DNA from 2 places in the Arthrobacter sp. B0316-5-4 genome. Region 2 is predicted to be linked to the other one. Evidence: predicted binding sites of a transcription regulator. Region 2 holds the regulator's gene; the other holds the start of a gene.

Region 1 (15,926 bases), 240 kb from region 2:
CTTCCCGCTGCCGAGCTTGCACACCCAGCAGGCCTATGACCCCGCCGCGAACTTCACCTCCAAGTGGACGCGCGCGGATGCCAAACAGATCATGGCCCAGAGCAACCCCAACGTTGCGCCCGGACAGAACTCCATGAGCCCCAACGTCACCATGCCGGAAATCCCCAAGGACTTCCCCGCGATGAACGACGACGTCTGGGTCTGGGATACCTGGTCCCTGACAGACGAGAACGCCAACCAGATCAGCTACAAGGGCTGGGACGTGATCTTCTCCCTCGTGGCCGACCGCCACGCAGGCTACGGCTTCGACCAGCGTCACTGGAACGCCCGGATCGGCTACTTCTTCCGCAAGACCAACGCCGACCCCGCCAAGGACAAGTGGAATTACGGCGGCCATCTGTTCCTGGACAACACCTCCATCGGCAACACGGAATGGTCTGGGTCCACGCGCCTCATGCAAGGCAACAAGATCAATGTGTTCTATACCGCCACCACGTTCTACGACGTCGCCGAGCGCAACGCAGGAGGCGGTGGTATCGCCCCGGATGCGGCCATCGCAAAAGCCCTGGGCACCATCCACGCGGATAAGAACGGCGTGACCTTCGATGGTTTCCAGCACACCAAGCTGCTGGAACCAGACGGAAAGCTGTACCAGAACAAGGCCCAGAACCCGGGCTTCGCCTTCCGTGATCCCTACACGTTCGCGGACCCCGCACACCCCGGCAAGACCTTCATGGTGTTCGAAGGCAACACCGGTGGCACCCGCGGCTCCTACAAGTGCAAGCAGGAAGACCTCGGCTACCAGCCCGGCGATCCGCACGCCGAGACCGTCGACCAGGTCAACAGCACCACGGGCGCCTGGTACCAGACCGCCAACGTGGGCCTGGCCGTGGCGGACAACAAGGACCTCACAAAGTGGAGCTTCCTCCCGCCGGTCCTGTCCGCCAACTGCGTCAACGACCAGACCGAGCGCCCGCAGATCTACATCCAGAACGAGAACGGCAAGAACAAGTACTACCTGTTCACCATCAGCCACCAGTTCACCTACGCCGACGGCATGCGCGGCCCCGACGGCGTCTACGGCTTCGTAGGCGACGGCGTTCGTTCGGACTACCAGCCGGTCAACAACAGCGGCCTGGCTTTGGGCTCCCCCACGGACCTGAACATGCCGGCCAACGCCCCGGAAGGTCCGGATCCGCGCCAGAACGGGCGGCAGTTCCAGGCCTACTCCCACTACGTCCAACCGGGCGGCCTTGTCCAGTCGTTCATCGACAACGTCGACGGCGTCCGCGGCGGTTCGCTCTCACCCACCGTGAAGATGAACTTCAAGGGCGGCGTGACCCAGGTTGACCGCAGCTTCGGCCAGAACGGCCTCGGCCCGTTCGGTTACCTGCCCACCAACGTCCGTGTTGGTGGCGAGGGCCTCTACAAGTAACACCCCCGGTCGTCAGGCCACGGCGGGGGTGCCGGCTCCATGAATGCTGGCACCCCCGCCACCCCAACCCTTCAGGATTCCCCCATGACTCTTCCCAACCCCCACCTGTCCCGCCGCCACCTGCTGGCCGCAAGCGCCGCCGTCGTGGTTGGTTTTTCAGCCGCTGCCTGCACCCCGGATGAAAGCCCGACGCCGGCACCCACCGCCGCGGCCAACGCACCCACCGCTTCGGATCCCTGGCGGCCAGCCGCCCACCTGACGGCCGCGAGGAACTGGCTCAACGACCCCAACGGGCTGGTCTTCCACGATGGGACGTACCACGCCTTCTACCAGTACAACCCGCGCGGAAACTCATGGGGAAACATGTCATGGGGCCACTCCACCAGCACCGACCTGCTGCACTGGGAACAACAGCCGGTAGCCATGGAAGCGAGCCCGGAGGAAGAGATCTTCTCTGGCTGCATCGTGATGGACACCCACAACGCATCCGGCCTCGGATCAGCCGAAAACCCGCCCATGGTTGCCCTCTACACCAGCGCCTACGGCAAGAACGGCGCGCTCCCCCAGGGGGCCCAAGCCCAGTCGGTGGCATTCAGCCTGGACAAGGGCACCACGTGGGAGAAGTACCAGGGCAACCCCGTGCTCAACCTCTCGCCCACCAACAACAACTTCCGCGACCCCAAGATCACCTGGTACGGGCCGGGAGGTTACTGGGTGATGACCACGGTTGTGGCCGACGCCCAGGTGGTCAAAATGTTCAAATCCACCGATCTTCTGCACTGGGATTTCCTCAGTGATTTCTCCGGAGCCGGCGCCCAGGGCGGCCTTTGGGAGGTTCCCGAGCTCATCGCCATGGACGTGGAAGACTCCACGGCAAAGAAATGGGTCATGCTGTTGAGCATCAACCCCGGTGGCATCGCGGGCGGTTCGGGCATGCAGTACTTCGTGGGCGACTTCGACGGAACCCACTTCACTGCGGAAAATGCCGCTGCACCCGATGCCCCGCTCAGCGATTCCCAGTGGCTGGATTATGGCGCCGACTACTACGCGGCGAACTCCATTTCTGCTGCTCCCGGCGGCAAGCCCGTGCTGCTCGGCTGGATGGGCAATTGGGACTACGCCCAGCACGTTCCCACCACTCCCTGGCGCGGATCCATGGCGATCCCGCGCGAACTGACACTGGTGCGCGGCGAGCACCGTTTTGAGCTGCGATCGGCCATTGCCACTGTTTCACGGGAGGCTCTTGAGCGCGCTGGCAGTGCGGTGCAAAGCAAAAACCTCACCGTCGGCTCCGGGCTACAGCACCTGGGCGACGATTTCACGGCGCGGGCGCAACTGCTCGAGGTGGAGATGGAGCTGACATCGGCCCGCGAGGCAGGCGTGAACCTCCGTGCATCAGCCGACGGAAAATCAGCCCTGCGGATCACCTACGCCAAGGACACCCGCACAGTGAAGGTAGACCGTTCGAACGCCGGAACCACCAACTTTTCCGAGAAATTCAGCCCGTACCACCAGGCCACGCTGCCACCCTCCAGTAACGACGCCAAGGTCCGCCTCCGGATACTCCTGGATTCCTCGTCCGTGGAAGTCTTCGCGGGGGACGGCGCCATCGTCATCTCAGATACCTTCTTTCCTGACTGGGATGCCACGGGAACCTCGGTGTTCAGCACGGACGGGGACACGAAGGTTACGGTGCAATCGCGTCCGTTCTAGCCCGCCAAGGGGCGCAATCCCACCCTTTACGACCACTCTTTGGGGTGGGATCCCACCCCTCGTTGCGCCCTACTCCTCCATTTGAGGATAGTTTTGTCCCTATGACATCCAGCGATGCCGCCTTTGAACAGCTGCTCACCGACGCCCGCCTGTGGGCCTCCCAAGACCCGGACCCGGCAACGTCGGCCGAGCTCACCGAACTCGTCGAACTCGCCGGAGGCGGCGACGCGGGAGCAGTCCAGGAACTCGGCGACAGCTTCAACGGCACCCTGCATTTCGGCACTGCCGGCCTTCGCGCAGCCCTCGGTCCTGGTCCCAACCGGATGAACCGCGTGGTGGTGCGCCGGGCAGCAGCAGGTTTGGCCGCCTTCCTGACCGAAGCGGTGGAGGCGGCTTCGCCCGGAACGCGACCGCGCGCCGTCGTCGGCTTCGATGCGCGCTACAACTCGGACATCTTTGCCCAGGAAACCGCCGCAATTTTCACCGCGGCAGGCATCGAAACATTCCTCATGCCGTCAGCACTTCCGACCCCGTTGCTCGCCTACGCGGTCAGGAACCTGGATTGTGACGGCGGCGTGATGGTCACCGCCAGCCATAACCCGCCGCAGGACAACGGTTACAAGGTCTACCTGGGACGGCACGCCGTGGCTGAAAGCGGCCGCGGCTCACAGATCGTAGCCCCATATGACGCCGAGATCGCCGAAAAGATCCAGGCAGTGGGCGCACTGGAATCGATCGAACTGGCCGACGGCGGCTGGACGGTCCTGCCCACCTCCATCGCGTCCGACTACGAAGCCGCCATGGCTGGCCTGGTGGATCGGGAGCACTTCCCCGCCCGGGACCTCAAGATCGTCTTGACCCCCATGCACGGGGTCGGTGGCGAAACGGCCGTTTCCGTCCTGAACGCCGCAGGATTCACCGATGTGACCCTCGTGGCCGAACAGGCCCAGCCGGACCCGGACTTCCCCACTGTCGCCTTCCCCAACCCGGAAGAACCCGGCGCCTTGGACCTGGCTCTCGCGGCAGCTGCGGAATCAAGGGCGGACATCGTTTTGGCCAACGACCCCGACGCCGATCGTGCCGCGGTTGCCGCCCTGGACCCGGACACCGGAGCGTGGCGAATGCTGCGCGGAGACGAGGTAGGCGCACTCCTGGGGGCACACGTCGTCGCTCGTTTAACCGCCAGCGCCGGCGACGAGCCGCAGGCCGGAGTCTTCGCCAACTCGATCGTTTCCTCGCGGCTTCTGTCGCGTATTGCCACTGCGGCAGGATACGCCCACGAAGAAACACTCACGGGCTTCAAATGGATTTCGCGCGTTCCAGGACTCATCTACGGGTACGAGGAAGCGTTGGGTTACTGTGTGGCCCCTTGGCTGGTGCGGGACAAGGACGGCATCTCGGCGGCGGTGCTGATCGCTGAGTTCGCGGCAGCTGCGAAAGCCGAAGGCCGGACCATCTTCGACACCCTGGACGACTTGTACCTGGTGCACGGCCTGCACGCGAGTGACCAGCTGAGCATCCGGGTGGCGGACCTGGGCCTCCTGGACGCCATGATGAACCGCTTGCGGGTCAACCCGCCCGAAGCTTTCGGGGGCTCCGCCGTCGAGGTCTTCACTGATCTGGCGGAGGGAAGCGACGCGTTGCCTCCCACCGACGGGCTGCAGTACCTGACCCGCGACCTCACCCGCGTGATCATCCGGCCCAGTGGCACGGAACCGAAGCTCAAGTGCTACCTGGAAGTCATCCAGGCTGTGGAATCCGCAGCGGAACTTCCCGCTGCCCGCCAAGCAGCGCGGACATCATTGGACGAGGTCCTCAGGGACGTCAGCGAAGCGCTGGGCTTGTAAAGCTCCTAGACCTCAACCTCGATGAAGCCATCCACCAAACGGGTGCGGAAAGCGTCGAGCCTGAGGTCGGGGTTGGTGAAGCACTCGCCGGTTTCGAGGTCGTAGACCTCTTTATGCAGGGGCGAAGCGATAGTCGGCCGGCTACCCCTGGACCCGATGATCCCGCGTGCCATGACGTTCGCGAGGGTCGCCGGGTCCTGCTGGGCGACAGCGAAAACCTCGGTGTCCGCGGTGCGGAAGAGTGCAATCTGGCGTCCGCCGATCAACGCGGCTTCGCCCCAGGCCAGTTCGAGCTCGTCCACCGGGCAGACACGCTGCCACCCAGCGGTGGCGCCCAGGTCCTGCTCAAGAATGTCGGTAACGTCCAGAATTACGGTCATGTCAGCCCCTCTCACTGTGTCCGGGTGCTGGCGGTTTCCGCCGTCACTCCCCCGGACAGGGCCACGCTTGCGGCCACTCCTCCACGCTAAAACCCGGGTGTTTCATCAGGGGGCGCCGATTGTGTCCACCTCGTAAAAGAGACCTCACACCACAGGAAATGTCCTCGTGATGCAGAAGTTAAGATCACGAAACAAACGGGAAACTGAAGCGAAACTGCCCGTCCCTAGGCTGGAACCACAAATTGCGGAGATCCGTCTGCAACATCTGCGAAAGGCCCACAGTGACCGGACACACTTCGAGTACAGAGAACCCGCGCCGCATCGTCGTCGTCGTCGGCGGCGGCCCCGCTGCCCACCGCTTTGCTGATGCCATGTTCAACCGCGGACTTGAAGGTTGGCAGGTTACGGTGCTGACCGAAGAGGCCCACCTCCCCTACGACCGCGTGGCATTGAGCAAGGCGCTCACCGAAACCGGCGTGGACCTCACCCTGGGCGACGCTTCCATGTGGGAGCACGAAGCAATCACCCTCAAGACCGGCGAGCGCGCCGTCAAGATCGACGCCGCGGCCAAGAGCGTCCTCACTGCTGCCGGCAACAAGTACGAATACGACCACTTGGTGGTCGCCACGGGTTCGGATGCCGCCCGTCTCCCCATCCCCGGCGCCGAGCACACCCACGTTTACCGCACGCTCGACGACGTGTGGGCCATCAACAAAGCAATCGCCGGGCTGACCCAAAAGTTGGGCCGCAAGGTCAATGCCGTCACCATCGGCGGCGGCCTGCTGGGACTTGAGTCCGCCGCGGGAACCGAACAATTGGGCGCCACTCCGATCGTCATCAACGGCGCTCCGTGGCTCATGAACACCCAGCTTGACGAAGGTGCGGGCCAATCGCTTGGCCGCTTGATCGAAGCCAAGGGCTTCACGGTCCACGGCGGCGTGTTCCCCTCCGAGGTCATCACCGACGACGACGGCCAGGTCACCGGGGTCCTCATGGCCGACGGCCGCACCATCGACGCCGACCTGGTCATCGTTGCGGTCGGCGTCAGGCCCCGCGACAACCTCTTCCGGGCCGCTGAGGGCGAAGAGCAACTCTTCAGCATGGGCCAGCGCGGGGGCGTGGTCATCAACGACTTCTGCTCCACCGAGGTGGAGGGCATTTGGGCCATCGGTGAAGTAGCCAACTTCAACGGCATGTGCCTGGGCCTGGTTGCTCCGGCCAACACCATGGCCGAGATTGTTGCCGACCGCCTGCACGGCGGGGAAGCAACGTTCCCAGGCTTCGACACCGCCACCAAGCTCAAGCTCTCCGGTGTGGACGTCGCGAGCTTCGGCGACGCGTTCGCGAGGACTGAGCATGCCCTCGAAATCGTTTACGCCGACCCGGCGCGGGGCGTGTACCAAAAGATCGTCACCACCGACGATGCCAAGACCCTCCTGGGCGGCATCTTCGTGGGCGACGCCTCCCCGTACATGAGCCTGCGCCCCCTCCTGGGCCGGGAACTCCCTGCAGAACCCGGCGCCTACCTGAGCGCGGCCGGCGGTGGCGAAGCCCCGGAAACCGAGCTCCCGGACGACGCCATCCTTTGCTCCTGCAACAACGTGTCCGCCGGTACCATCCGCGACACCATCAACGGTTGCGGCGCCTGCGAAGGCAACGCTCCCGTCCAGGAACTTGGCGAGCTGAAGGGCTGCACCCGGGCCGGTACCCAATGCGGCTCCTGCGTTCCGATGCTGAAGAAGCTCCTCGAAGGCGAACTGACCAAGTCCGGCATCGAGGTCTCCAAGGCTCTTTGCGAGCACATCAGCCTCTCCCGCCAGGAACTCTTCGACGCTATCCGGGTGCTGGAGCTGACATCCTTCGAAGACATCATGGCCAAGTACGGCACCGGGGCAGGTTGCGATATCTGCAAGCCGACCATCGCCTCCATCCTTGCCAGCCAGCACTCCGCCTACGTCCTGGACGCCGGCCGCGGCGCCCTGCAGGACACCAACGACCGCGCCCTGGCCAACATGCAGAAGGACGGCACCTACTCGGTGGTTCCGCGCATCGCCGGCGGTGAGATCACGCCCAAGGGACTGGGCGTCATCGCCGCCGTCGCCGGGAAGTACAACCTCTACACCAAGATCACCGGTGGCCAGCGCATCGATATGTTCGGCGCCCGCCTGGAGCAGCTGCCGGATATCTGGAAGGAACTGGTTGACGCTGGCTTCGAGTCCGGGCAAGCCTACGGCAAGAGCCTCCGTACGGTGAAGTCCTGTGTGGGGTCCACCTGGTGTCGCTTCGGTGTCCAGGATTCCGTGGCCATGGCGATCGCTTTGGAGCTGCGCTACCGCGGTCTTCGCAGCCCGCACAAGCTGAAGATGGGCGTCTCCGGTTGTGCCCGCGAATGTGCAGAGGCGCGTGGCAAGGACGTCGGCGTGATCGCCACCGCCGACGGTTGGAACCTCTACGTGGGAGGTAACGGAGGCGCCACCCCGGCACACGCCAAGCTCCTCGCCAAGGACCTGGACGACGAAACCCTGCTGAAATACATTGACCGCTACCTGATGTACTACATCCGCACCGCCGACCGGCTGCAGCGCACTGCACGGTGGCAGGAAGAGCTTGATGGCGACATCAAGCACGTCGAGGACGTTGTGGTGCACGATTCCCTGGGCATCGCCGACGAGCTCGAAGCGGCCATGGCCAAGCACATCGACACCTACGAGGACGAGTGGGCCGAGACCTTGAAGGATCCGGAGCGCCTCCGCCGGTTCCGTTCCTTCGTCAACGCCCCCGACCAGAAGGACGAGTCCATCTCCTTCGTTCCGGAGCGTGGCCAGATCCGTCCGGCCACGAAGGAAGAAAAGGGCGGCGTGCTCATCGCTTCCACCATCCCGGTCCGCAGCGAGACCGTCAGCGCAGAAAACTAGGGGTCCCCCATGCAGCTCACCATTGATCTCACCGGACGCGATGTCCTGGTTGCCGGCTCCGATAAGTCTGCCCGCCAAGCAATCCGCCGATACCAGAACGCCGGAGCCCACGTGTTCCGGCTGAGCACACCCGAGGGCGTCCCAGCTGACGGCCAACTCCCGGGGCGCCCGTTCCTGGTGGCGGTGGTGGACGACGGCGAGGCCGGCTGGCTCGCGTTGGTGGAACACTGCCGCGATGCCGGAATTCCCGTAGCGTTCGAGCCCGCACCAGGCGTCGAAGGCCACGTCACCCTGGTGGGCGGTGGTCCGGGCGCCCTGGACCTGCTCACCGTCGGTGCCGTGGAAGCCCTGCGCGACGCCGACGTAGTGTTCTACGACCGGTTGGCTCCCTACCAGGAGTTGGCTTCCCTTACCTCTGCCGAGCTGGTTGACGTGGGGAAGCAGCCCGGCCTCCATAAGGTCACCCAACGCGACATCGAGAAACTCATGGTTGAAGCTGCGCTGCTGGGCAAGAACGTGGTCAGGCTCAAGGGCGGCGATCCCTATGTGTTCGGACGTGGCGGCGAAGAGGTGGCGGCCTGCGTTGCGGCCGGCGTGCCGGTGCGTGTGATCTCTGGTGTCACCAGCGCCATTTCCGTACCGGCCGCAGCCGGAATTCCTGTAACGCACCGCGAAGTAAGCCACATGTTCACGGTTGTCTCCGGCCACGCTCCCCTGACCGAGAAAGAGCACACCCACCTTGCCGGGCTGGGCGGAACGATCGTGGTCCTCATGGGCATAGGCACCCTGCCCCAGCTTGCCGCGGGCCTTCGCCGGGCGGGGATGAGCCCGGACATGCCGATGGCCGTGGTGGAACGCGGATACCGTCCCGGGCAGCGCACCACCATCGCCGAACTCGGTACGATCGAAACTGCAGCCACCGGTTGCAGCAACCCTGCCGTGCTGGTCATCGGCGAGGTGGTCAGGGTGGCTGAAGCCAACCGGAACCACGCCGAATCATCCGCCGAACTGAGCCGACTCGCGGCTTCGCTCCTTGAAGCCTGAAGGTAAAAACACATGACTGTTGCACGTGCCATCGAAGTCCAGGAAGCCACTGCAGCTCCGGAAGCAACCGAAGCCGCAGATGCTCCGCTGGACGGATTCCGCATCGGCGTTACCTCGCACCGCCGTTCCCGTGACCTCATCGAGGCACTTGAGCGTCGCGGTGCGAGCGTGTTGCACGCCCCTGCTTTGAAGATCGCCCCTGTGCAGGAAGACATGGTCCTCATCGAGGACACCCGGACCATCATCGCTGCCCGGCCGGATATCTGTATCGCCACCACCGCCTACGGTATGCGCCGTTGGTGCGAAGCCGCTGATTCCTTTGGCATTGGCGAACAGCTCCTGGAAGCGCTGTCTGCCTGCCGCATGTTTGTCCGGGGGCCCAAAGCCCGCGGTGCCGTCCGCGCGGCAGGACTCGCCGACGTCGGAATCAGCAGCGACGAAACCACCGCAACGCTGGTGGACATGCTGCTGGCCGAAGGCGTGCGGGGAAAGACTGTGGCCGTGCAATTGCACGGGTACACGGACGTCCGCCAGCTGGAACGGCTCCGCATGTCCGGTGCCACCGTCCTGACCGTGACCCCGTACCGCTGGGTCAAACCCGACGGCGAAGACAAACTGCCTCGCCTGATCGAAGCCGTGGTTGGCGGGAACCTGGACGTCCTCACGTTCACCAGCGCCCCGGCAGTGGACGCCATGTGGAGCACCGCGCATGAAATGGGTTTGTACCGGTCCCTCATCGAAGCCCTTAAGGGACCCGTCACGGTCGCCGCTGTCGGGCCCGTCACCGCGCAGCCACTGGTGGACGCCGGCCTCACCCCCCTCATTCCTGACAGGTACCGTATGGGTGCGTTGATTCGCCTTGTGACGGAGCACCTGTCCCTGAACCATGTGCGGCGGTTGGAGACAAAGAGCGCCACGATTGAGCTGCGGGGTCGCTGCTTGCGGATCAATGGTGAGGTGGTGGATTTGGCTCCTGCGCCCCTGCTGCTGCTGCGGGCTCTGCTCGGCGCTGGTGGAGCTGTCCTGTCCCGGGAAGCGCTCTCGGACCTGTTGGACCTGCGCGGATCCGTCCATGCCTTGGATATGACGGTCAGCAGGCTGCGCTCCTCCCTTCCCGACGGCAAGCTTGTGGAGACAGTGGTCAAGCGGGGCTACCGTTTGAGGGCATAGGTTTCCCGACACGTCAGGCCGCCTTCACCAAGGGAAGTTCGTCCCAGTTGGTGGTGTAGCGGGGGCTGAGCATGTCGCGCTTCATGGACCAGTCCGGCCCGCCCTTGATTCCCGCATGGCCCAGGCCAATGGAACCGCGGCCGTACTTCTTGCTGACCTCTTCCAGAAGGCTGCCGATTCCCCGCTCCTCATGTGGGTTCTCGAAGATCTTCAAGGGTTTCTGGTTTCCACTGGGACGGAGGTCCGTGACCATGATCCCGGCTTTGGCGTACCGCACGCCTTCCTGGATCCTGGGGACCAAAGCGTGCGCCGCCCTGGTCAGCAGGACCGGATCCGAGGTGGGCATGGGTAGCTTGACGCTGACAGTGGGAAAGGATTTGTCGTTCGGGTTGTAGACCGACGTCTGGGCGAAGGCGGTCAGGAGTTTGGCTTGGAGATCATGCTTGGCCAACCTGGCGCTTGCCATTTGCCCGTAGACGCTGAGCACCTGCCGCATCCCGGCTGCCGTGGTGATGGGCGTGGAAAAGGAACGGGAGAAGATCAGCTGGTCCCTGCCGATTCTTTCTTCTTCCATGGGAATGCACGGCGTGCCTTGGAGTTCCAGGACCGTTCGCATCATAACGATCGAGAACTTGTCGCGCAGGGCAATGGGATCGGCCCGGACCAGGTCCAGGATCGAGAAGATCCCCATGGCGTTCAGTCGCTTGGTGAGCCGGGTGGCGACGCCCCAGATCTCGATCACGGAAAGCCTGGCCATGAGCGTTTCCCGTTGTTCTTCGGGAATCGAGTCCCAGCGGCACACCCCGTGGAACGCCGGGTTGTGCTTCGCCCACTTGTTGGCCAGCTTGGCCAGGGTCTTGGTGCGGGCGATTCCCACGCACACCGGAACCCCCACATGCTTTTGGCAGGCTGCCTTGATGGTGCGCCCCAACTCCAGGAGCTCCGCGGGCTGTCCTTTGACGCCGAGGAATGCCTCATCGATGGAGTAGACCTCCTGCCACGCTGAGAAACGGGCCAGGAGTTCCATGACCCTTGAGCTGATGTCGCCGTAAAGCTCATAGTTGCTCGAGAGGGCAACCAGGCCCCATTCCTTGGCCCTGGGAGCGAGCTTGAACCATGGATCCCCCAACCCGATGCCGAGCTTCTTGGCTTCCGGAGACCTTGTCACTGCGCAGCCATCGTTGTTTGAGAGGACTATGAGCGGCCTGCCTTCCAACGCTGGATTGAAGGCCCGCTCGGCCGATGCGTAGAAGCAGTTGATATCCACGTGGGCAATCTCCTGCATCCGGTGCATGATTGCCGGCTTGGACATCGTTCTCCTCCTGATCGCCACTAGCACGCGCGCCTACGCTATCCACGCAGGACACGCCCAGTATTCGAACATATCTTCGAATACTTAAACTGTAGTGCTGGCGGCAGACAAGAAAGCATCCCGCCCGCCGGTATGTGGAAAAGTCCGGTGAACGGGATGCTCGTGAACGAGGAAAGTCAGGAGATTCCCGCGGCGTCCTTCTTGTGCACCAGGTAGATGGCACCCGTGGTGACGTCTTCCTCCAAGGCCTCCAAAGTGCGTCCGCGGGTTTCGGGCACTTGTGTGTAGATGAAGGCGAGCGCGAGGATTCCCACCACCCCAAAGAGGAAGAAGGTGCCGGTAATTCCCACGCCTGCAACCAGCGTGGGGAAGAAAAGGCCTAAAAGGGCGTTGGCGATCCAAAGGCAGAACACCGAGAGTCCAATGGCGAACCCGCGGACGTGGAGCGGGAAGATCTCGGACAGCATGACCCACACAGCGATGTTCAGGAACGTCTGCATGGAACCAACGAACGCGACCACCAGGAACAGGATGACGAAGGGTCGTGCAGCGTTTCCTACCGGCAGCGCGATGGACGCGATACCGATCAGGAAGTGGCAAACCGTGGTCAGCGTGAAACCGAGCAGCAAGGTGGTGCGCCGATTGATGCGCTGCATGAGCGTCAGGGCGATGATGCCACCGACTACCGCGATGACGCCGGGAGCAATGTTGGCAATAAGGGCCGCGTTGGAGTCGAACCCGGCCTCGACCAGCACGGACTGGCCGTAGTACATGATCGAATTGATGCCGGTCAGCTGCTGGGCCACGCCCAGTCCGATGCCCACTAGGATGATGCGCAGGATCCATTTGTCCTTCAGCGCCGCCCAGGACGTTGCCCGGGAGGCCCGTTCCTCGTCGGCGAGGTGCTTCACGTCGGCCATTTCAGCCTCGGCGCGCTCCACGGATCGGATGGTCTTCAAGACAGTAAGGGCTTCGTCCCACCGCCCTTTGGAGATCAGCCAACGCGGTGACTCCGGCATCCGGAGCATGCCGAAGAACAAGGCAATCGCGGGCAGCGCGGCGACAGCCAGCATGACGCGCCACACTCCGCCAAATTCACCCCAGACGTTGCCGATGATGGCGTTCACGACGAAAGCCGCGAGCTGGCCGATGACGATCATCAGTTCATTGCGCCCCGCCAGGGAGCCGCGGATTTCGTAGGGCGCCAGTTCGGCCAGGAACACGGGAACCACCGTGGATGCGCCGCCGACGGCAAGGCCGAGGATGACGCGACCCAGCACCATGACCTCGAAGCTTGGGGCCAGGACGCAGGCAATGGTGCCCGCCAGGAAAAGTACTGCGAGAAAAATGATGGACTTCCGGCGGCCCCAGGAATCGGAGAGCCGGCCGCCCCCAACTGCTCCGGCCGCCGCCCCGAAGAGCAAAGAGCTGGTGACAACACCTTCGGTGAGCGGCGTGAGGCCAAGATCGGCCGTCATTGGCCGCAGGGCACCATTGATGACACCAGTGTCGTAGCCGAACAGCAGGCCACCAAACGTTGCAACCAGGGCCACGAGCCCAAGGCGCTTTCGATGGGGGCCATTGGTCAGCGGAGGAAGCGCGACGCCATGGGCGCCTCCCCGCTGCGTTTGCGTAGCAGACATCAGGACTCCTTTGTCAGTGTGGTGCGGGTCACAAACACCCGCTCTGGATACAGACTAACGCGCGAAAGGTTTAAATGTAAGGTCAAACTAACAAATGACCAATCTTGCTCCAGATCCGCCATGGGAAGATGGGGGCATGGCACCCGAAGAACGGCACCGCCCAGCGACGCAAAGCGACGTTGCCCGTGAAGTCGGAGTGTCCAGGACATTGGTGTCGTTCGCCTTTCGAGGAGCGCCCGGAGTCAGCGGCGAAACCAAGGAGGCCATCTTCGCGGCCGCCAAGCGTCTCGGATACCGGCCCAACGCAGCCGCCGCCGACCTGGCACGCAAGCACCGTTCCGCCGTCGGGCTCTATCTGATGGACATCCGCAACGAGGTCTATGCGGACATCCTCAGCGGCGTCCGCACAGCGCTCCCCCATGACGGCAACCGGCTCATCCTGAGTGTTTCCCGCTCGGTCGACGGCGTGGATCGGGGCGCCCTGGACTCCCTGATCGAAGCGAGGGCCGGGATTATCATCGCGGCGACACTGCTGGACCCCGACGACCAGGTCCAGGAACTGGCCCAAGTCGTGCCGTTGGTCAGCGTCACCCGCCCGGTCGAAGGGGTGGACAGCGTGTACTCCGATGACATCGCCGGAGCACAGGCCGCGACAGCACACCTCCTTGGCCTCGGACACAGGCGGATCGCCCATTTGGCGGGCCCAATTTACGACGGACACACCGCGCGTCGGCAGCACTACGAGAAAACCATGCTCGACGCCGGACTCACGCCACTGACGTTGTCGGCCGACGACTTCACCCAGGAGGCCGGGCAGCGGGCGGCCACCAAACTGCTTGGCCTGCCAGACCGGCCAACCGCGATCTTCACCCACAACGACCAACTCGCCCTTGGCGCCCGCGAAGCTGCCTACGCAATGAACCTGTCCATCCCCAAGGACCTGTCGCTGGTGGGATACGACAATTCGAAGACCTCCCGGCTGCACGGAATCGACCTCACCTCAGTGGACCTGCAGGCGTTCGAGTTGGGCCGGCTTGCCGGATCCGTGGCCCTCGAACGCCTGGCCCACCCCGAGGCGCCCATCGCCGACATCCGCCTCACGCCCCGGCTGGTAGTCCGTAACTCCACCGCGCCGCCGGGCAGCGACTAAACGTGGTGCAGGCACGTGGTGGCAACACCCCAGATGGTCAGTTCAGACAGCGCAGCTACCCTGATATCGGGAAAGGCGGGGTTGTCAGCCTGGAGCACCACGCCCGTTGAAGTGATGCGGAGCCTCTTGATGGTCAACTCACCGTCCAAAACAGCCACGACGACGGAGCCATCCTTGGGTTCAAGCGCCCGGTTAACGATCAACTCATCACCGTCACTGATCCCGGCACCCTCCATGGACTGCCCGGAGACCCTCACCACGAACGTACTGGTCACGTCCTTGATCAGGTGCTCATTGAGGTCAATCCGGCCGTCAAAATAGTCCTGCGCCGGAGAAGGATAGCCCGCCGCGACAGCCACGGGAGCCAAGAGCACCGACAACAAGGAAAAGCCCGCATCTATCACGCGGGGGCCGACGATAACGCCCACAACACACCTTTATTCGAATATATGTTCGATACTCGAGTGTACAACCGATGGGGGACATTGTTATCCCGCAGCCGTGGACTTCAGCGGATCATCGCTGCGCTATTCCTTGACGCCGCCCACACTGTAGGTGACATGGGTGACCAGTCCGGTGCCGCTGACGGAGGTCGGTTCGAGTTCAAGGTTCCCCACGCCGTCGAGCAGCCGCTCCCCGCCACCCAGGATCACGGGAGCTATGTGGAGGCGCAGTTCGTCGATCAGCCCGGCCGACAGGAATTGGCGCGCAGTCGACGCGCCCCCGGCGATGGCCACGTCCTTCGTCCCCGCAGCGTTCCGCGCCGAGGACAGAGCAGCTTCGATTCCATCGTTGATGAAGTGGAACGTGGTACCACCCTGCATTTCCAGGGGCTCGCGAACATGGTGGGTCAGCACATACACCGGCGCGTGATAGGGCGGTTCCTCGTCCCACCAACCGCGCCAGTCCGCGTCCCACGGGCCAGGGCCCGGGCCTGCGAACATGTTCCGGCCCATGATGAAAGCCCCCGCAGCGAGGATTCCCTCCGCCTGCGCGGCGTTGGCTTCGCGCTCCTCGAACTGCCATCGGTGCAGGGTCTCGCCCCGCTCCCCCAACGGCATCTGAAGGCTCTGGTGGGGACCGGCAACGAAGCCGTCGAGGGACACGGTGAGGTCGCATGTGACTCGGCTCATGCGCCCATCATTGCATCCCAAACCCTGAGGTGGTGCCAACCCCTCGCCAAACCGCCACAGCAAGGCGGACACTGAGGCTAAACCTTCAGGAGGATCCCATGGCAAGTGCAGCAAACCTGGAGCAACTTGGCATCCTGGTGGGCGAGTGGGAAACCACCGTCCCAGGGCGGGAGGTGAAGGGCCG
Region 2 (15,926 bases):
TCGCTGGGCATGCCCACGCTGCCCGTGCGCCGCTCCTAGCGCCGGGCAACGCGACGTGTCCACCTCCAGCGCTGAACCGCACCCTCCCGTCATCGCCGTCGTTGGCCCCACCGGCTCCGGCAAATCGGATCTCGGGGTCAATCTTGCGTTGGCCTTGGACGGTGAAGTGATCAACGCAGATGCCCTGCAGTTCTATCGGGGCATGGACATCGGAACGGCCAAGATCACTGTGGAAGAACGCAAAGGCGTTCCCCATCACCTTCTTGACACCATGGATGTCACCGAGGAGGCCAGCGTTGCGGACTTCCAGGCGGAGTGCCGCGCTGCCATCCAGGAGATCCATTCCCGGGGCAAACGCGCCATCCTCGTGGGCGGTTCCGGACTCTACGTCCGGGCGGCGCTGGACGTCCTGGAATTCCCAGGGACCGATCCACTGGTTCGGAAGGAACTCGAGCAGGAATGCGAAACCCACGGGTTGGCGCCGCTGCGGACCAGGCTGGAAGAAGTTGATCCCGTTTCTGCGGCCCGGCTGGGCGATGCCCGACGCGTGATCCGCGCACTTGAGGTCCACCAGATAACCGGCCGGCCTTTCAGCTCCTTCATGCCCCAACGCGAGTACTTCCGGCCTGCCATCCAAATCGGCCTCTCAGTGGACCGGGAGGTCCTCCGGGAACGGCTCGCCCAAAGGGTGCATCGAATGGTTGAATCCGGGCTGCAGGAAGAAGTTGCACGCCTCGACGCCGCCGGGCTGCGGAAGGGCAAGACGGCTTCCCGGGCACTGGGGTACGCACAGTTCCTGAAAGTGCTCGACGGCGAGGCTGATGTCGCCGCTGCCGCTGAAGAGACCATCGTCGCTACGCGGCAGTTCGCCAGGCGCCAGCTGACCTGGTTCCGCGCGGATCCGCGGATCACCTGGTTGGACTGGCAGGACCCCCAGCTCGTAGCCAAGGCGGCAGCTGCGGCCTGACTCCCGCAATTTCGGGCCGACGAGCCGTGGCAGGTAGCCTAGACCCATGGATGAAACCGCTTCCCTTTCCGCCCAGCAGCCAGCAGCTGCCGGCGCCGCTGTGACCGCCCCCAGCCTGTCCGGGCTGGCGTTTTCCAAGGGCCACGGAACGGGTAATGACTTCGTCCTTATCGCTGACCCGGGCGACGCCCACGAGATCACTCCGGAACAGGTTGCCCAGCTATGCGACCGGCACCTTGGTGTCGGGGGAGATGGCCTCATCCGTGCGGTGCCCTCACGGTTCCTTCCCGAGGGCCGCGCCATGCTAGAGCAGGACCCGGCCGCAGAGTGGTTCATGGACTACCGCAACGGCGACGGTTCCCTGTCAGAGATGTGCGGCAACGGGGTGCGTGTCTTCGTTCATTTCCTCATCGCCGAAAAACTGGTGGAACTGGGCCCAGGCGAGACCCTGACCATTGGCACCCGTGGCGGCGTCAAGAAGGTGGTGCGCACTGCCACGGGTTACGCCGTGGACATGGGGCCCTGGGAGTTCATTTTCCCGCGGGAAGCAACCAGCAAAGCCATGGATGCGCTGGTCAGCGCCGACGGCCTTGAAGTCGCCCGGCCGGGCCTGTCCGTCAGCATGGGAAATCCGCACACAGTGGTAGCCCTGGCGGAGCTCAGCGAGCTGGCGGCCACGCAACTGTTCAAGCCTCCGGTGGTGGATCCCAAGCCTGCCAACGGAACCAACGTAGAATTCGTCGTTCCCGCCGAGCCCCTGGTTGAAGACGGCGTGGGAACCATCACCATGCGCGTCCACGAACGTGGCGTGGGGGAGACCCAGTCGTGCGGCACGGGCGCCTGCGCCGCAGCTGTGGCCATTCGTCACTGGGCAGGAAGCACGGCACCGAACGATTGGCATGTCAACGTACCGGGCGGCGTCGTCGGGGTGAAGTTCTTCCCAGGCGCCGGCGGCCGCGAGCACGTAGAGCTCAGCGGCCCCGCCGTGATCGTAGCTACTGGGACGCTTTCCTGACCCTGATGACCCTGAAGGACTTGGACGTGCTCTCGCGGGAAACTGTGAAGGTGCCGTCCAGCTCGTTGGCAAGCCAGCGTTGGAGCGAGTCCGACCCCAGGTTCTTCTGGACCACCAGCCAGGCGTTTCCGCCTGGTGCGAGGCGCGGGAGCCACGTCAAAAGCAGCGAGTGAAGTTCTTCTTTGCCGATGCGAATCGGCGGATTCGACCATATGGTGTCGAACTCGACGGCAGGATCCACCTGGTCGGGAAGGCTGGCAGTGACGTTGCCGAGACCCAGCGCCGCAGCATTCTCGTTGGTCAACGTCACGCATCGCTCATTCACGTCCACGGCGTAAACACGTGCATGCGGGGCCTTCAAGCCGAGGGTCAGGGCTATGGGACCCCATCCGCAGCCGATATCCAGCAGGTTGCCTTGCGGTGACGGCGGCGGAACCTCGGAAAAGAGGATCGCCGTGCCCTTGTCCACGCCGTCGGGGCTGAAGATGCCAGAGGAGGTCTGCAGTTGGCGTGTAGCGCCGGCGAGCTCCACCGTGAGGGGTTTGCGGGTGAAGGGTCCAGCTGGCTGGGCAGTGAAATAGTGTGCAGACTCCATAATTTGCCAGATTAGTGGGCTGACGGCGTCATGGGAAACTGCCGCATCCCACAGGTGGGTTGACACTGGCTGCTAATGTGGAAGTCATGTTCCTGATCTTCGAGTAATCTGCCGAAACCCGGTACCGCCCGCGACGCAGGCCAGCTTGGCTCCGAGCCAACCGCATGGCCTTTCCGCCCGGCAGGTCCCACATGGCAATGTCAGTCCACTGCATGACGCAGTCGACCGGCGCTCCGAAGATCACACCACCCGTTACTCTCCGCCACCGCTGACGCCGGCTGGCCAGAAGAACGGATGTCCCTTTCCTTGGTTGCCCTGGACCTTCCTGCGGATCCTTTTCCGTTGAATCGCAGCGGCCACCACTGCCTTTGAGGCGTGGCCGCCCAGCACACAGGAGGCCCCTTTGGCCCAAGCCCGTCAGCCCAGCGCGAATAGCGCCCCATCAAACAGCAAACAGCACTATTCTGGAATAGCCGAACAGTCTAAGGAGACCATGACCACCCAGAAGCACTCCGGATCCGATTCCGACGCCCAGGACATGAGTCCTGAACAAATCCAGGCCGTCATCGACCGGATTCTTTCCAAGGATGTACCTGCGCAGGCATCCAGCGACAACGATGCCAACAGTGTGTTTGGCAAGGCGCAGGCGATCTCCACGCTGGACCAGGAACACAGCATTTACGACGGCGACCAGGAAGATCTGGCTGAACGCCGTGCCCTGCGTCGTACCGCCGGGCTTTCCACGGAACTCGAAGACGTCACTGAGGTTGAGTACCGGCAGTTGCGCCTTGAGCGCGTCGTGCTCGCCGGCCTCTGGACCGAGGGAACGCTCGCCGATGCAGAGAACTCGCTGCGCGAACTCGCTGCTTTGGCTGAGACCGCAGGCTCGGAGGTGCTGGATGGCTTGGTACAGCGCCGCACCAAGCCGGACCCAGGGACTTTCCTTGGATCAGGCAAGGCCCAGGAGCTAAAGGACATCGTGGCAGCGACGGGCGCCGACACCGTGGTGGTTGACACGGAACTGGCACCTTCGCAGCGACGCGGCCTGGAAGACATCGTCAAGGTCAAGGTGGTGGATCGCACCACACTGATCCTGGACATCTTCGCCCAGCATGCCAAGAGCCGCGAAGGCAAGGCCCAGGTTGAGTTGGCCCAGCTGGAATACCTCCTTCCGCGTCTTCGTGGTTGGGGCGATTCCATGTCCCGCCAGGCAGGTGGCCAGGTGGGTGGTGCCGGAGCAGGCATGGGTTCACGTGGTCCTGGTGAAACCAAGATCGAGCTGGACCGTCGTCGAATCCGCACGCGAATGGCCAAGCTTCGGCGTGAAATCGCCGCGATGAAGCCGGCGCGCGAGACCAAACGTGCCAACCGCCGTCGTAATGCCGTTCCGTCCGTCGCTATCGCCGGGTACACCAACGCAGGTAAGTCCTCGCTGCTGAACCGCCTGACCGACGCCGGTGTCCTGGTGGAGAACGCCCTGTTCGCCACGCTGGATCCCACCGTCCGCAAGGCGCAGACTCCGGATGGCATCGGGTACACCCTCGCCGACACCGTGGGGTTTGTCCGTTCGCTGCCCACCCAGCTGATCGAGGCCTTCAGGTCCACGCTGGAGGAAGTGGCGGATGCGGACCTGATCCTGCATGTCGTCGACGCTTCCCACCCGGATCCCGAGGGACAGATCGCCGCGGTGCGGGCAGTCTTCACCGAAGTGGATGCGCGCAAGGTCCCGGAGATCATCGTCCTGAACAAGGTGGATGTAGCCGATCCCTTCGTCGTGGAGCGCCTGAAGCAGAAGGAGCCCCGCCATGCCGTGGTTTCCACCCGTACAGGCCAGGGCATCGCGGAATTGCTGGAGGACATCAGCCGGTCCATTCCGCGGCCGGGTGTGCGCCTTGAGTTGCTCATTCCCTACGACCGCGGCGACATGATCAGCAAGCTGCACAGCTCCGACTCGGAAATCCTGAGCCTTGACCACGAGGAATCCGGGACGCGTGTGGTTGTCATGGTCCGCGAAGGACTCGCAGCCGAACTGGAGTCATTCGTCAGCAATGGTTGAGAAGGTGGCGGCGGACGCCGTTGAGTCGGTGGGCGAAAAGGCCACTCTCGAATTGTTGGACCGGGCTGTTGCCGGCATGGGCGGACAAAGCCGTGCCGGCCAGCACGAGATGGCAAAACACGTTGCCCGGGCGATCGAGACCGGGGAGCATTTGCTCGTCCAAGCGGGGACCGGAACAGGTAAGTCGTTGGCGTACCTGATTCCGTTGATCGCGCATTCGATGGACAGCAACAAACCAACCCTCGTGTCCACCGCCACCTTGGCATTGCAAACCCAGATTGTCGGCCGCGACCTTCCCCGGCTGTTGGAGAGCCTTAACCCCGCCCTTGAACGCCCCGTCAACGTGGCCTTGGTGAAGGGCCGGGCAAACTATGTCTGCCGGCAGAAACTTGAGGGCGGCTTCCCCAGCGAGGAGCCCTCCGAAGGGCAACTGTTCTCCCTGGGTGAGGACACAAGCGTTCCGCACTTCACTGCCTCCATGGGCGGGCCGCAATCGCAGCTCGGCAAGGAAGTGGTCCGGCTTCGCGAGTGGGCCGAAAAGACATCCACCGGTGATCGCGACGAACTCATGCCGGGAGTCACCGACCGTGCGTGGCGGCAGGTTTCGGTCACGTCCATGGAGTGCCTCGGCGCGCAGAAATGCCCGTTGGCTGAGGAATGCTTCAGCGAACTGGCGCGGTCCCGGGCGGCTGAGGCCGACGTCGTCGTCACCAATCACGCGATGCTGGCCGTGAGTGCCTTTGAGGGCTTGGCCGTGCTCCCCGAGTACGACGTCGTGGTCGTCGACGAAGCCCACGAACTACAGGACCGTGTCACCGGAGCGGTATCCGGCCAGCTCTCAGTGGCCATGGTCCATGCCGCAGCGTCCAGTGCGCGCAAGCACACGGCCATCACGGTGGATGCCCTCAACGCCGCGGCGGACCGGCTGGATATGGCCATCGCAGGCGTGCCCAACGGCCTGTTGCCCAACGGGCTCAACGACGAACAGCTCGACTGCCTGGACCAGTTGCGGGATGCCACGCGCGCGGCACTGTCCGATTCGAAGACCGACTCTTCAAACGCGGTCGACGGCGGACGGCAGCTGGCGCGCTCACGGCTCATGCTCATCCTGGAATTGTGCGAACGCATGCTCGCCGCCAAGGAGAACCGGGAAGTTGTGTGGTTCTCGCGAAACAGCAACTTCGACCCCCAACAGGGCTACTCGCAGCCTGATGAAACAGCACCCGCTCTCATTAACATTGCACCGTTGAGCGTCGCGGGCCGTTTGCGTGACGGACTTTTTGCCGGCCACACAGTGGTCCTCACCTCCGCGACGCTGGCCATAGGCTCGGCCTTTGAACCGGCCGCCGGCGGGTTGGGGTTGATCGGGGACGGGGCCCCGAGCTGGACGGGGATCGATGTTGGGTCGCCGTTCGACTATCCCAAGCAGGGCGTGCTCTATGTGGCCAAGCACCTGCCCAAGCCAGGCCGCGGAACATCACCAGAGGCCCTCGACGAGCTGGAAGACCTGATCCGGGCCTCGGGTGGGGGAGCGCTATGCCTGTTTTCCTCACGGAGGGCCGCCGAGGAAGCAGCCGATGCCATGCGGCTCCGCCTCGACGTGGACATCCTTTGCCAGGGGGAGTCCACCATGGCGGCGTTGGTCAAGCAGTTCGCAGACGAACCGGACACCTGCCTTTTCGGCACCATGTCCCTGTGGCAAGGTGTGGACGTTCCAGGCGGTTCCTGCCGGCTGGTTGTCATAGACCGTATTCCGTTCCCGCGCCCCGACGATCCCCTGATGACCGCCCGTTCACGGGCAGTCGCCCAGTCCGGCGGAAACGGCTTCATGGCCGTATCGGCCACCCACGCAGCCATTCGGCTGGCGCAGGGGGCCGGACGCCTCATCCGTTCAACGGGTGACAAGGGTGTGGTGGCGGTACTGGATTCCAGGCTTTCCACAGAACGTTACGGTGGGTTCCTCAGGGCCGCGCTGCCGCCCTTCTGGGCTACAACCGACCGCAAGGTAGTACGCGGCGTCCTTGAGCGGCTGGGGTCCGCGAAGGCCTCCTAAAGGCCTCAGGAGGCTAGAGGGAGCGCAGGACCGAGACGACCTTGCCCATGATGGTGGCTTGATCGCCAAGGATGGGCTCGTACTGGGTGTTCTGGGGGAGCAGCCACGTGTGGCCGTCGCGCTGCCGGAACGTTTTGACGGTTGCCTCGTCGTCCAGGAGCGCGGCCACGATGTCTCCGTTGATGGCGTCGTTCTGGCGCCGCACCACCACCCAGTCACCGTCGCAGATGGCCGCGTCAATCATGGAGTCGCCGGCGACCTTCAGCATGAACAATTCGCCATGCCCCACGAGCTGCCGCGGGAGGGGGAGTACGTCCTCCACGGTCTGGTCGGCCAGGATGGGACCACCTGCAGCGATGCGGCCTACCAACGGAACCATGGCGGTGTCGCTGGCGCTGGCCAGTTCCGTCACAGCGAGTCCGCCAGTGCTGCGGAGTGCCGTGGGCGCCTCGACCCCGGGGATGGGACCGCCGTCGAGGGTCAAGGGCATCAGGACTTCCATGGCACGCGGCCGCTTCGGATCGCGGCGGAGGTACCCGAGCTTTTCCAATTGGGACAGCTGGTGGGTGACGCTCGAGAGGCTGGCAAGGCCGACGGTGTCGCCGATCTCGCGCATGCTGGGCGGATAGCCGTTGTCGTTCACGGACCTCTGGATGGTCTCCAGGATCTTCTTCTGACGGACGGTCAGGCTCTTGGGGCTCTTTTGAGGCTGTTGGCTCCGCAGGGGTACCCCGCCGCCTGTGGCTTTCGCTGCCATGTTCGCCAATGCCTTTCCATTCCGTCCCCGGAGCGTGTCCGGGGATGTCGGGCCTGCAAAAATGTCAGACCCTCCTGTTCCACTGAAACAGTGCTGTTTCTTCACTCAAACGTAGGGCAGCCAAAGGCGTTTATCAAACATTTGTTCTAGCGAGTCTCGACACCGTTCGTTGATAAGTGCTAAAAATGTCTTAGCAAGGTTCGAATATGTGTTCTATAAACCTGACGCTGGGGCCCGATGTTCGAAGAAAGTGTTCGAACGCCGGGGGTTGGCGGAAGGGAACACCAAGAATTGGCAGCCACGTACCGGGAATCCGGCTCGGTGGCAATAGCTCAGAAGGGCTCAGCTCATGTCCGCAATCACTACGTTCGCTGATTTCCGCACCACCCAGGCACCCGCCCGCCTGCGTCTGACCCGGCGGGGGCGGATCGTTTTCTTCGGCATTCCCGCCATGCTGCTGGCGGCTGCGCTGTTGAGCCTTGCCGGTTTCATTACCTCCCCTGCGAAGGCCTCCGACTCACAGGCCGAGCTTCGGCCGCCGGTCGCGGTCACTGTCACAGTCCAGCCCGGCCAGTCCCTGTGGGGTATCGCCGGTGCGGCAGCTCCTGAACGGGATCCCCGCGACGTCATTTCGGAAATCATCCAGCTCAATGATCTTCGTGGCGGCCGTATCCAGCCCGGTCAGCAGCTTTACGTACCCGCCAACTAAGTGTCGGCTGCCGCCCCGAAACGGAGGTGGCGCGGCGTCACAGTTAGTTTGCAGTCGCAGCGGCCCCTTAAACTGACGTAGTGAGTGAGCAGCTTGAACGACTTGACCGACTTCCCCTCCGGACCAACCTGCGTGGATTGAGCCCCTACGGCGCACCGCAGCTTGAAGTCCCCGTTTTGCTGAACGTCAACGAGAACACCCATGGAGTCCCCGCGGATGTGCAGGCCGCCATCACCGAGGCCGTTGCCGCCGCCGCCACTGGTTTGAACCGCTACCCCGACCGCGAGTTCACGGAACTCCGCGAGTCCCTGGCCGAGTACCTGGGCCACGGCCTTTCCCGGGACAACATTTGGGCGGCCAACGGATCAAACGAAGTCCTGCAGCAGATACTCCAGGCATTTGGTGGACCCGGCCGTAAGGCGCTGGGTTTCCCTCCCACGTATTCCATGTACCCGCTGCTGGCCAGCGGCACGGATACTGAGTACCTGCGCGGAGTCCGGGCCGACGACTACGGACTGGACGCGCAATCGGCCGCCGCCCAGGTCCGGGAGACCGGCGCCAACATCGTCTTCCTGTGCTCTCCGAACAACCCCACCGGGACGGGGCTCGGACTGGACGTCGTTGAGGCGGTCTACGAAGCCGGTGAAGCGAGCCAAGCGATCGTGATCGTTGATGAGGCCTACCACGAGTTTGCGCACGACAACACGCCCAGCGCGCTGACGCTGCTGCCCGGCCGTGAACGGCTGATCGTCTCGCGCACCATGAGCAAGGCTTTTGCCTTGGCCGGCGCCCGGCTGGGTTACATGGCTGCTGCCCCGGAGGTTACGGACGCGATCAGGCTGGTCCGGCTTCCGTACCACCTCTCGGCGATTACCCAGGCAACCGCCCTCGCGGCGCTGAGCCACAGGGAAGCGCTGATGGCCGATGTCGAGGACATCAAAGTGCAACGCGACCGCATTGTCACCGAGTTGCTCCGGATGGGGCTCAAGCCTGCCGCATCGGACTCCAATTACGTCTTCTTCGGCGGTCTCGAGGACCCGCACGCCATCTGGCAGGGTTTGCTCGATGCCGGAGTGCTGATCCGCGACGTAGGGATCCCGGGCCACTTGCGGGTGACGGCTGGGACCGAGCCGGAAACCACAGCCTTCTTGGTTGCCTTGGAAGCCCTTTTGGACGGCCAAGCTTCACAGCCCGCCTAAACTTGTCAATAGACCCAACCCATCCTCCGTGTATAAGGACGTCCCAATGAGCGAAACCGGCGCCACGCCGAACGCTGCCCGCACCGCGCGCATGGAGCGCACCACCAGCGAATCTTCCGTCCTGGTGGAAATCAACCTGGACGGCTCCGGTGTCTCGGACATCAGCACCTCGGTTCCCTTCTACGACCACATGTTGACGGCGCTGTGCAAGCATTCGCTGATTGACATGACCGTCAAGGCTACGGGGGATACCCACATCGACGCCCACCACACGGTGGAGGACGTGGCAATCACCTTCGGCGAGGTCCTGCGGACAGCGCTGGGCAACAAGGCCGGAATCCGTCGCTTCGGCGAGGCAACCATTCCCTTGGACGAAGCCCTGGCCCACGCGGTAGTGGATGTTTCGGGACGTCCTTACCTGGTGCACGGCGGCGAGCCTGCGGGCCAGGAATACCACCTCATTGGCGGACACTTCACGGGTTCGCTGACCCGTCACGTTTTTGAAGCCATCACCCTGCACGCCGGTATTTGCCTGCACATGCGGGTTCTGGCGGGGCGCGACCCGCACCACATCGTGGAGGCCCAGTTCAAGGCGTTCGCGCGGGCGCTGCGCGCTGCTGTGGAATCTGATCCGAGGGTCGAGGGAATCCCCTCCACGAAGGGAGCGCTATGAGCGGCCAGGTCCTGAAGGACGGGGCTGTCACCGACACCGTGGCCGCCATCAAGCCGGAATCACCGGAAGGCAAGCCCACCGTAACGGTGCTGGACTATGGCTCGGGCAACGTCCGTTCCGCTGTCCGCGCACTGGAACGCGCCGGTGCCCACGTCCTGTTGAGCGCCAAGCCCGAGGACGTTCTCAACGCCGATGGCCTGGTAGTTCCCGGTGTTGGCGCCTACGAGACTGTCATGAAGGAACTCAAGGCCGTCGATGCCATCCGCATGATTGGTCGCCGGGTGGCCGGTGGCCGGCCCGTGCTTGCCATCTGCGTGGGCCTGCAGGTCCTTTTCGAAGCCGGTGTTGAACACGGCACGGAGTCCGAGGGCATGGCCGAATGGCCCGGCAAGGTGGAGTTGCTTCCCGCGGCCGTTGTTCCGCACATGGGGTGGAACACTGTGGACGTCCCGGAGGGCTCCAAGCTCTTCGCCGGCGTTGAACAGGAGCGCTTCTACTTCGTGCACTCTTACGGTGTCCAGGAGTGGAACTTCGACGTCGTGCAGCCTCGCATGGCCCCTCCCATGGTCACGTGGTCCGAGCACGGCGCCCGCTTCATCGCCGCCGTCGAGAACGGGCCCCTCTGCGCTACCCAATTCCACCCCGAAAAGTCCGGTGACGCCGGAGCGCGGCTCCTCCGGAACTGGGTGGACAGCCTCCGCAAGCCTGCCTCCACGGTGGAAACCGCTGAAAGCGGTGCCGCCTAGATGTGGTCGGTTGTCCTCATGGGCCTCGCCGGTGTGCTGGTGGGAGGGGGAATTTCCTTCCATCAGCAGAAGAAGCCCACCTGGGTTTCAGTTTCTTTCTACGTGTTGGCAGGGATGTCCCTGCTGGCTGCCTATCTCCTGACGCTGCCCGGTAACTAATCCGCGCCCCCACAATTTCAAGGACACTCATGAGCACCTCCACCCAGTCCGTTCTGGAACTCCTTCCCGCCGTCGATATTGTCGATGGCCAGGCGGTTCGCCTCCTGCAGGGCGAAGCGGGTTCGGAAACCAGCTATGGAACGCCCCTCGAAGCTGCCTTGAACTGGCAGGAGGCAGGTGCTGAATGGGTACACATGGTGGACCTGGACGCCGCCTTCGGTCGGGGAAACAACGCCGCACTCATCAGCGAGGTGGTGTCGCAGCTTAACGTCAAGGTGGAGTTGTCCGGCGGTTTGCGGGACGACGAGTCGTTGGAGCGGGCCCTGGATTTGGGTGTTGCGCGGGTAAACCTTGGCACGGCCGCGCTGGAGAATCCGGAATGGACCCGTCGCGCCATCGAGCGCTTTGGTGACCACATCGCCGTCGGACTTGATGTCCGTGGCACCACCCTCGCCGGTCGTGGCTGGACCAAGGAGGGTGGCGACCTCTGGGAGGTGCTGGCGCGCCTCGAGGACGCCGGGTGCGCCCGCTACGTGGTCACGGATGTCACCAAGGACGGAACATTGCAGGGCCCCAATGTCGAGTTGCTGCGCCAGATGGTGGAGAAGACGGGCAAGCCCGTGGTGGCCTCGGGTGGTATTTCGAGCCTCGAAGATCTCCGCGTGCTGCGGGAACTCGTGCCGCTGGGCGTCGAAGGGGCCATTGTGGGCAAGGCCCTGTATGCCGGTGCTTTCACGTTGCCTGAGGCCCTGGACGTCGCCGGTCGCCGCTGATGCCGCACGACGCAGGACCCCAGCACGATGAACATGGCCACGGTGGGCGTCAGCTTCCTGGGCACATCGCGGCCGCTCTGAAAGGTGCCGGAGGAGCGGGCGATTCAGCGGGCCGCCCTTGGGCCGGCCGAAGCCTCAGCGGGGATGACGCCAAGATCCACAACTTCGAGGACGACGACGGCACGGCCGATCCCGGCTATACCGCGGCTATTGCAGCGCTCGTCAGTGGTACCGGCACCGAGGCCGACGTGGTGGCATCACTGGCCACGGCCAGGGTTTTTGTTCCGGTTGTCGCGCAACTCGCTGAGGAAGCTGAGGGTGTCGAAGGCTTGCACGCGGACAAGCAGGCCGATATGGCTTTGATCACACTCAAGGCCCCTGATGGCCGAACTGCGATGCCCGTCTTTACGTCCACGGCGGCCCTGGAAGCGTGGCATTCCGAAGCCCGTCCGGTAGCTGTCTATGCGGCGCGGGCAGCCCTGTCCGCGGTATCGGAAGATGCCCAACTGCTGGTACTGGACCCCGGCTCGGCGTACACGTTCGTGGTGCGGCGGCCGGCAATGTGGGCTTTGGCCCAGCAACGGGACTGGACGCCGTCATACCTTGATGATCAACTGGAGTCTGCTCTCGCTTCAGTAGCCCTGGAATTTCCGGCCGTGCGCGGTCTTGAGACGCGGCCCGGCGGTGGCGTGTCCTCGTTGGCGGCGGATGGCAGCGTAGTCGCCGGCGGAGGCCCCGGCCCGGAACTCCAGGTGGTGCTCTTCCTTGAGGATGGACTTGACGCCGCGGCCGTCCAGTCGCTGGTTGGTGGCCTGCACGAAGCGTGGGCGCGGATGGAGTTGTTTGCCGAAAGCGTTGACTCCGTTGAAGTGAAATTGCAGCGTGCAGCACAGGAGCCTGGGCGGCACTAACGGCAGTACCGGTCCCTCCGGGCTGCCCCGGGGGAACAAGAGGATTTGCCAGTGAATTTCGCTCTCTATAAAGAGATGCTGTCCATCCGCCCTGTCCGGCGCTTGCTGGTGGTGGGCATGATTGCCCGCATTCCGCATTCGGCGGCCGGCGTGCTCCTGACCTTGCACATTGTCCTGACCCTGGGGCAGGGATACGCCGCAGCGGGCGCTGCTGCCGCCGTCATGACGATCGGCATTGCGGTGGGCGCACCGTGGCGTGGCCGCCGGGTGGATACCGTGGGCCTGCGCCGGGCGTTGATTCCTTCTGTTGTGTCCGAAACGGTCATTTGGACGATTGTTCCGCACGTCTCCTATGAGTGGTTGTTGCCCCTGGTTTTTGTTGGCGGGCTCTTCACCCTCCCCATCTTCAGCGTGGTCCGTCAGTCGTTGGGCGTCATGGTGGATGGTGAGCAGCGCCGTTCGGCCTTCGCCCTCGATTCCATCGCCACCGAATTGGTCTTCATGATCGGCCCGGCCGTCGGCGCCGTCGTGGCCACTGCCGGCTTTTCGGCGCTGGGGCTGACCGCGGTGGGCATCTCGGTTTCCGTGGCGGGGCTTTTCCTCATGTGGTTCAACCCGCCAACACGAAGCGATGTCGCCTGCACACCGAAGGAGTCGGCCGATCGGGCTGCAGCAGACCTGGCGGCCGCCGAGGCTGCCATGGTGGCGTCCGCTCCGGCCCACGTCCAGGAGGCGGCCTCGGAGATGGCGCCTGCCACCTCCCGGACGGCGGCTATCCGCAGCAAGGTGGCCCGGAACTTCAGTTGGTTTACGGTCTCCGTTGTTGCCCTCTTCGCCGTGGCGGCCGGATCCGGCATGGTCCTGAGCGGCTCGGACGTGAGTATCGTGGGCCTGCTGGAGCGGGGCGGCCACCAGAACCAGATCGGCATTGTGTTCTTCTTCTGGTGCGCCGCGTCAGTTGTTGGCGGGCTGATCTACGGTTCCATGAAGCGGCAGATCTCACCCATGCTGTTGCTGCTGGGCATGGCTGCCTTGACCATTCCGATGGGTTTTGCCCAGGACACCTGGAGCCTTGCCTTCCTGTCGCTTCTTCCGGGATTGCTCTGTGCTCCTGTGTTGTCGGCATCGTCGGAGAAGGTGGCCGACCTCGTGGATGAGGAACGTCGCGGCGAGGCCATGGGCTGGTATGGGTCGGCCCTCACGGCCGGGGTAGCGCTCGGCGCGCCGCTGGCAGGTATCTTCATCGATAACGTGGGCCCTTCAGCCGGCTTCGCGGCGATCGGTGCGGCGGGAGTCGTTCTGTGCGTTGCCGGCCTGGCACTGATGTCGATGCGTCGGAGATCCGCTCGCGTCTGAGACTTACCGAAAAAGACGGAAACGACGACGGCGACCCAACCTGATGTGGTTGGGTCGCCGTCGTCGAATCTTGAGACTGTTGGGGGCTAGTTCACGGGTCCGGTGAACTTCTCGCCCGGGCCCTTGCCCGGGGCGTCGGGAATGAGGGAGGCCTCACGGAAGGCCAGTTGCAGCGAACGAAGGCCGTCGCGCAACGGACCTGCGTGCTGGGAGCCGATCTCCGGGGCAGCAGCGGATACCAGTCCGGCGAGGGCCGTGATCAGCTTGCGGGCTTCGTCGAGGTCCTTGAGGTCCTCGGCATGGGGATCGTCGGCGAGGCCGACCTTCACGGCGGCTGCGCTCATCAGATGGACGGCGCCGGTGGTGATGACCTCCACGGCCGGTACTTCCGCGATGTCGCGGATCTGCTGGGAAACGCCGGCATCAACGGCCGGGACGGCGTCTTCGCCAAAGGAGTTGCGGGAATTGCTGTCTTCAGTGCTCATACTGGTAAGCTTGTCACAGACCGACTGGAAGTCGTTATTTGCAGTCAATGATCCCGCCGCCCGCAATGTGCGCTTGGCGGGTTGTTTCTGTAGAATTGACTTTCAGTTAGCAAGCGGAGTTCTCTCCCACCCGCGTCAGCCGTTTCCCTTAGGGGACAGGATTCCTTCACAGGACAAGAGGTTGCCGGGTACCTGGTCGGACACTTTGAGGGTGAAAACCCCGAGGTGCGTACTTCCCTTAGGGGAGTGCCCCCGATCTTCGAGGCCTTCGATTGCGCCAGCAATTGGGGGCCTTCTCTATTTGCCGGTGACATCACCACAACCACAGGAGCTTTAACATTAGCGAGCCAAGAATCAATGAGCGTATCCGCGTCCCCGAGGTGCGGTTGGTCGGCCCTGCCGGCGAACAGGTAGGAATTGTCCGCATTGAGGACGCCCTGCGTCTTGCTGCCGAATCCGATCTCGATCTCGTTGAAGTTGCGCCGCAGGCCAAGCCCCCTGTTTGCAAGCTGATGGACTTCGGCAAGTACAAGTACGAGGCAGCCGTCAAGGCCCGTGAAGCGCGCAAGAACCAGACCAACACGGTTCTGAAGGAAATCCGCTTCCGCCTCAAGATCGACAAGCACGATTACGAGACCAAGCGCGGACATGCACTTCGCTTCCTCGGTGCCGGCGACAAAGTCAAGGCCATGATCCAGTTCCGTGGCCGCGAGCAGCAGCGTCCCGAAATGGGCATCCGCTTGCTGCAGCGCTTCGCGGAAGATGTTGCCGAGGTTGGCATCATTGAGTCCAGCCCGCGCATCGATGGCCGCAACATGGTCATGGTGATCGGTCCGCTGAAGAACAAGGCCGAAGCCAAGGCTGAAGCCCGCCGTGCAACCCAGCGTGCAGAAGCCAAGGCCCAGAACGAGGCCAAGGCGGCAGGACGCGTGGACACCACGGGGGAGCAGGCGCCGCTCACGCAGAGCCTGGCTGACCTTCTTCCCGAGGGCTTCCAGGTAAGCGAAGCAGAGCCCACGCAGGAAACTGTGGAAGCTCCCGAGGTCGAGGCTCCCGTAGCTGAAGAAGCCCCGGCAGCCAGCGAGCCCGAGGTTGTTGAGGAAGCCCCTGTTGTTGAGGAAGCTCCCGTAGTCGAGGACGTTCCCGCGCCGGCAGCCAAGGAAGCTGTGGCCGAGAAGGCCCCGGCAGCAAAGGCCGCCCCAGCCAAGACGGAATCGGCCAAGGCCGCCCCGGCCAAGACGGAATCGGCACCTGCTCCGGCAGCTCCGAAGCCGGTTGTACCGGCAGCGGCTCCGAAGCCCGCAGTTCCTGCGGCTCCGAAGCCCGTCGCCAAGCCGGCAGCTCCCAAGCCGGCAGCTCGTCCCGCGGCCCCCAAGGCCACGCCGAAGCCTGCTGCACGCAAGACCAACTAGTTCAACGCCGCGGAGGCCTGTCCTCCATTGGCAAGCAACCAGCACGCTGGCCCCTGTAGG

Evidence for each region. The regulator LexA, encoded in region 2, represses DNA repair genes until DNA is damaged. The targets are predictions, from matches to a motif close to TCGAACANNTGTTCGA.
Region 1: AC5RU9_RS13315 (Y-family DNA polymerase) is a predicted target of LexA. The motif match lies at 11,881-11,896, and genes of this name have one in related genera.

What each region holds. Positions count from the first base shown of each region.
Region 1 covers NZ_JBNHFN010000004.1:279,746-295,671, forward strand. The annotation lists gene AC5RU9_RS13280 (glycoside hydrolase family 68 protein) at 1-1,435, shown strand, start outside; gene AC5RU9_RS13285 (glycoside hydrolase family 32 protein) at 1,520-3,148, shown strand; gene AC5RU9_RS13290 (phospho-sugar mutase) at 3,250-4,995, shown strand; gene nirD (nitrite reductase small subunit NirD) at 5,001-5,375, opposite strand; gene nirB (nitrite reductase large subunit NirB) at 5,657-8,290, shown strand; gene cobA (uroporphyrinogen-III C-methyltransferase) at 8,300-9,334, shown strand; gene AC5RU9_RS13310 (uroporphyrinogen-III synthase) at 9,347-10,504, shown strand; gene AC5RU9_RS13315 (Y-family DNA polymerase) at 10,518-11,816, opposite strand; gene AC5RU9_RS13320 (sugar porter family MFS transporter) at 11,993-13,459, opposite strand; gene AC5RU9_RS13325 (LacI family DNA-binding transcriptional regulator) at 13,596-14,609, shown strand; gene AC5RU9_RS13330 (LexA family protein) at 14,606-15,037, opposite strand; gene AC5RU9_RS13335 (dihydrofolate reductase family protein) at 15,137-15,742, opposite strand; gene AC5RU9_RS13340 (hypothetical protein) at 15,841-15,926, shown strand, end outside.
Region 2 covers NZ_JBNHFN010000004.1:39,524-55,449, reverse strand. The annotation lists gene miaB (tRNA (N6-isopentenyl adenosine(37)-C2)-methylthiotransferase MiaB) at 1-39, shown strand, start outside; gene miaA (tRNA (adenosine(37)-N6)-dimethylallyltransferase MiaA) at 56-967, shown strand; gene dapF (diaminopimelate epimerase) at 1,014-1,982, shown strand; gene AC5RU9_RS12280 (class I SAM-dependent methyltransferase) at 1,963-2,577, opposite strand; gene hflX (GTPase HflX) at 3,071-4,633, shown strand; gene AC5RU9_RS12270 (ATP-dependent DNA helicase) at 4,626-6,686, shown strand; gene lexA (transcriptional repressor LexA) at 6,700-7,443, opposite strand; gene AC5RU9_RS12260 (LysM peptidoglycan-binding domain-containing protein) at 7,793-8,152, shown strand; gene AC5RU9_RS12255 (histidinol-phosphate transaminase) at 8,233-9,351, shown strand; gene hisB (imidazoleglycerol-phosphate dehydratase HisB) at 9,398-10,024, shown strand; gene hisH (imidazole glycerol phosphate synthase subunit HisH) at 10,021-10,770, shown strand; gene AC5RU9_RS12240 (hypothetical protein) at 10,789-10,929, shown strand; gene priA (bifunctional 1-(5-phosphoribosyl)-5-((5-phosphoribosylamino)methylideneamino)imidazole-4-carboxamide isomerase/phosphoribosylanthranilate isomerase PriA) at 10,959-11,702, shown strand; gene AC5RU9_RS12230 (SseB family protein) at 11,702-12,613, shown strand; gene AC5RU9_RS12225 (MFS transporter) at 12,665-13,969, shown strand; gene AC5RU9_RS12220 (DUF1844 domain-containing protein) at 14,056-14,454, opposite strand; gene infC (translation initiation factor IF-3) at 14,835-15,866, shown strand.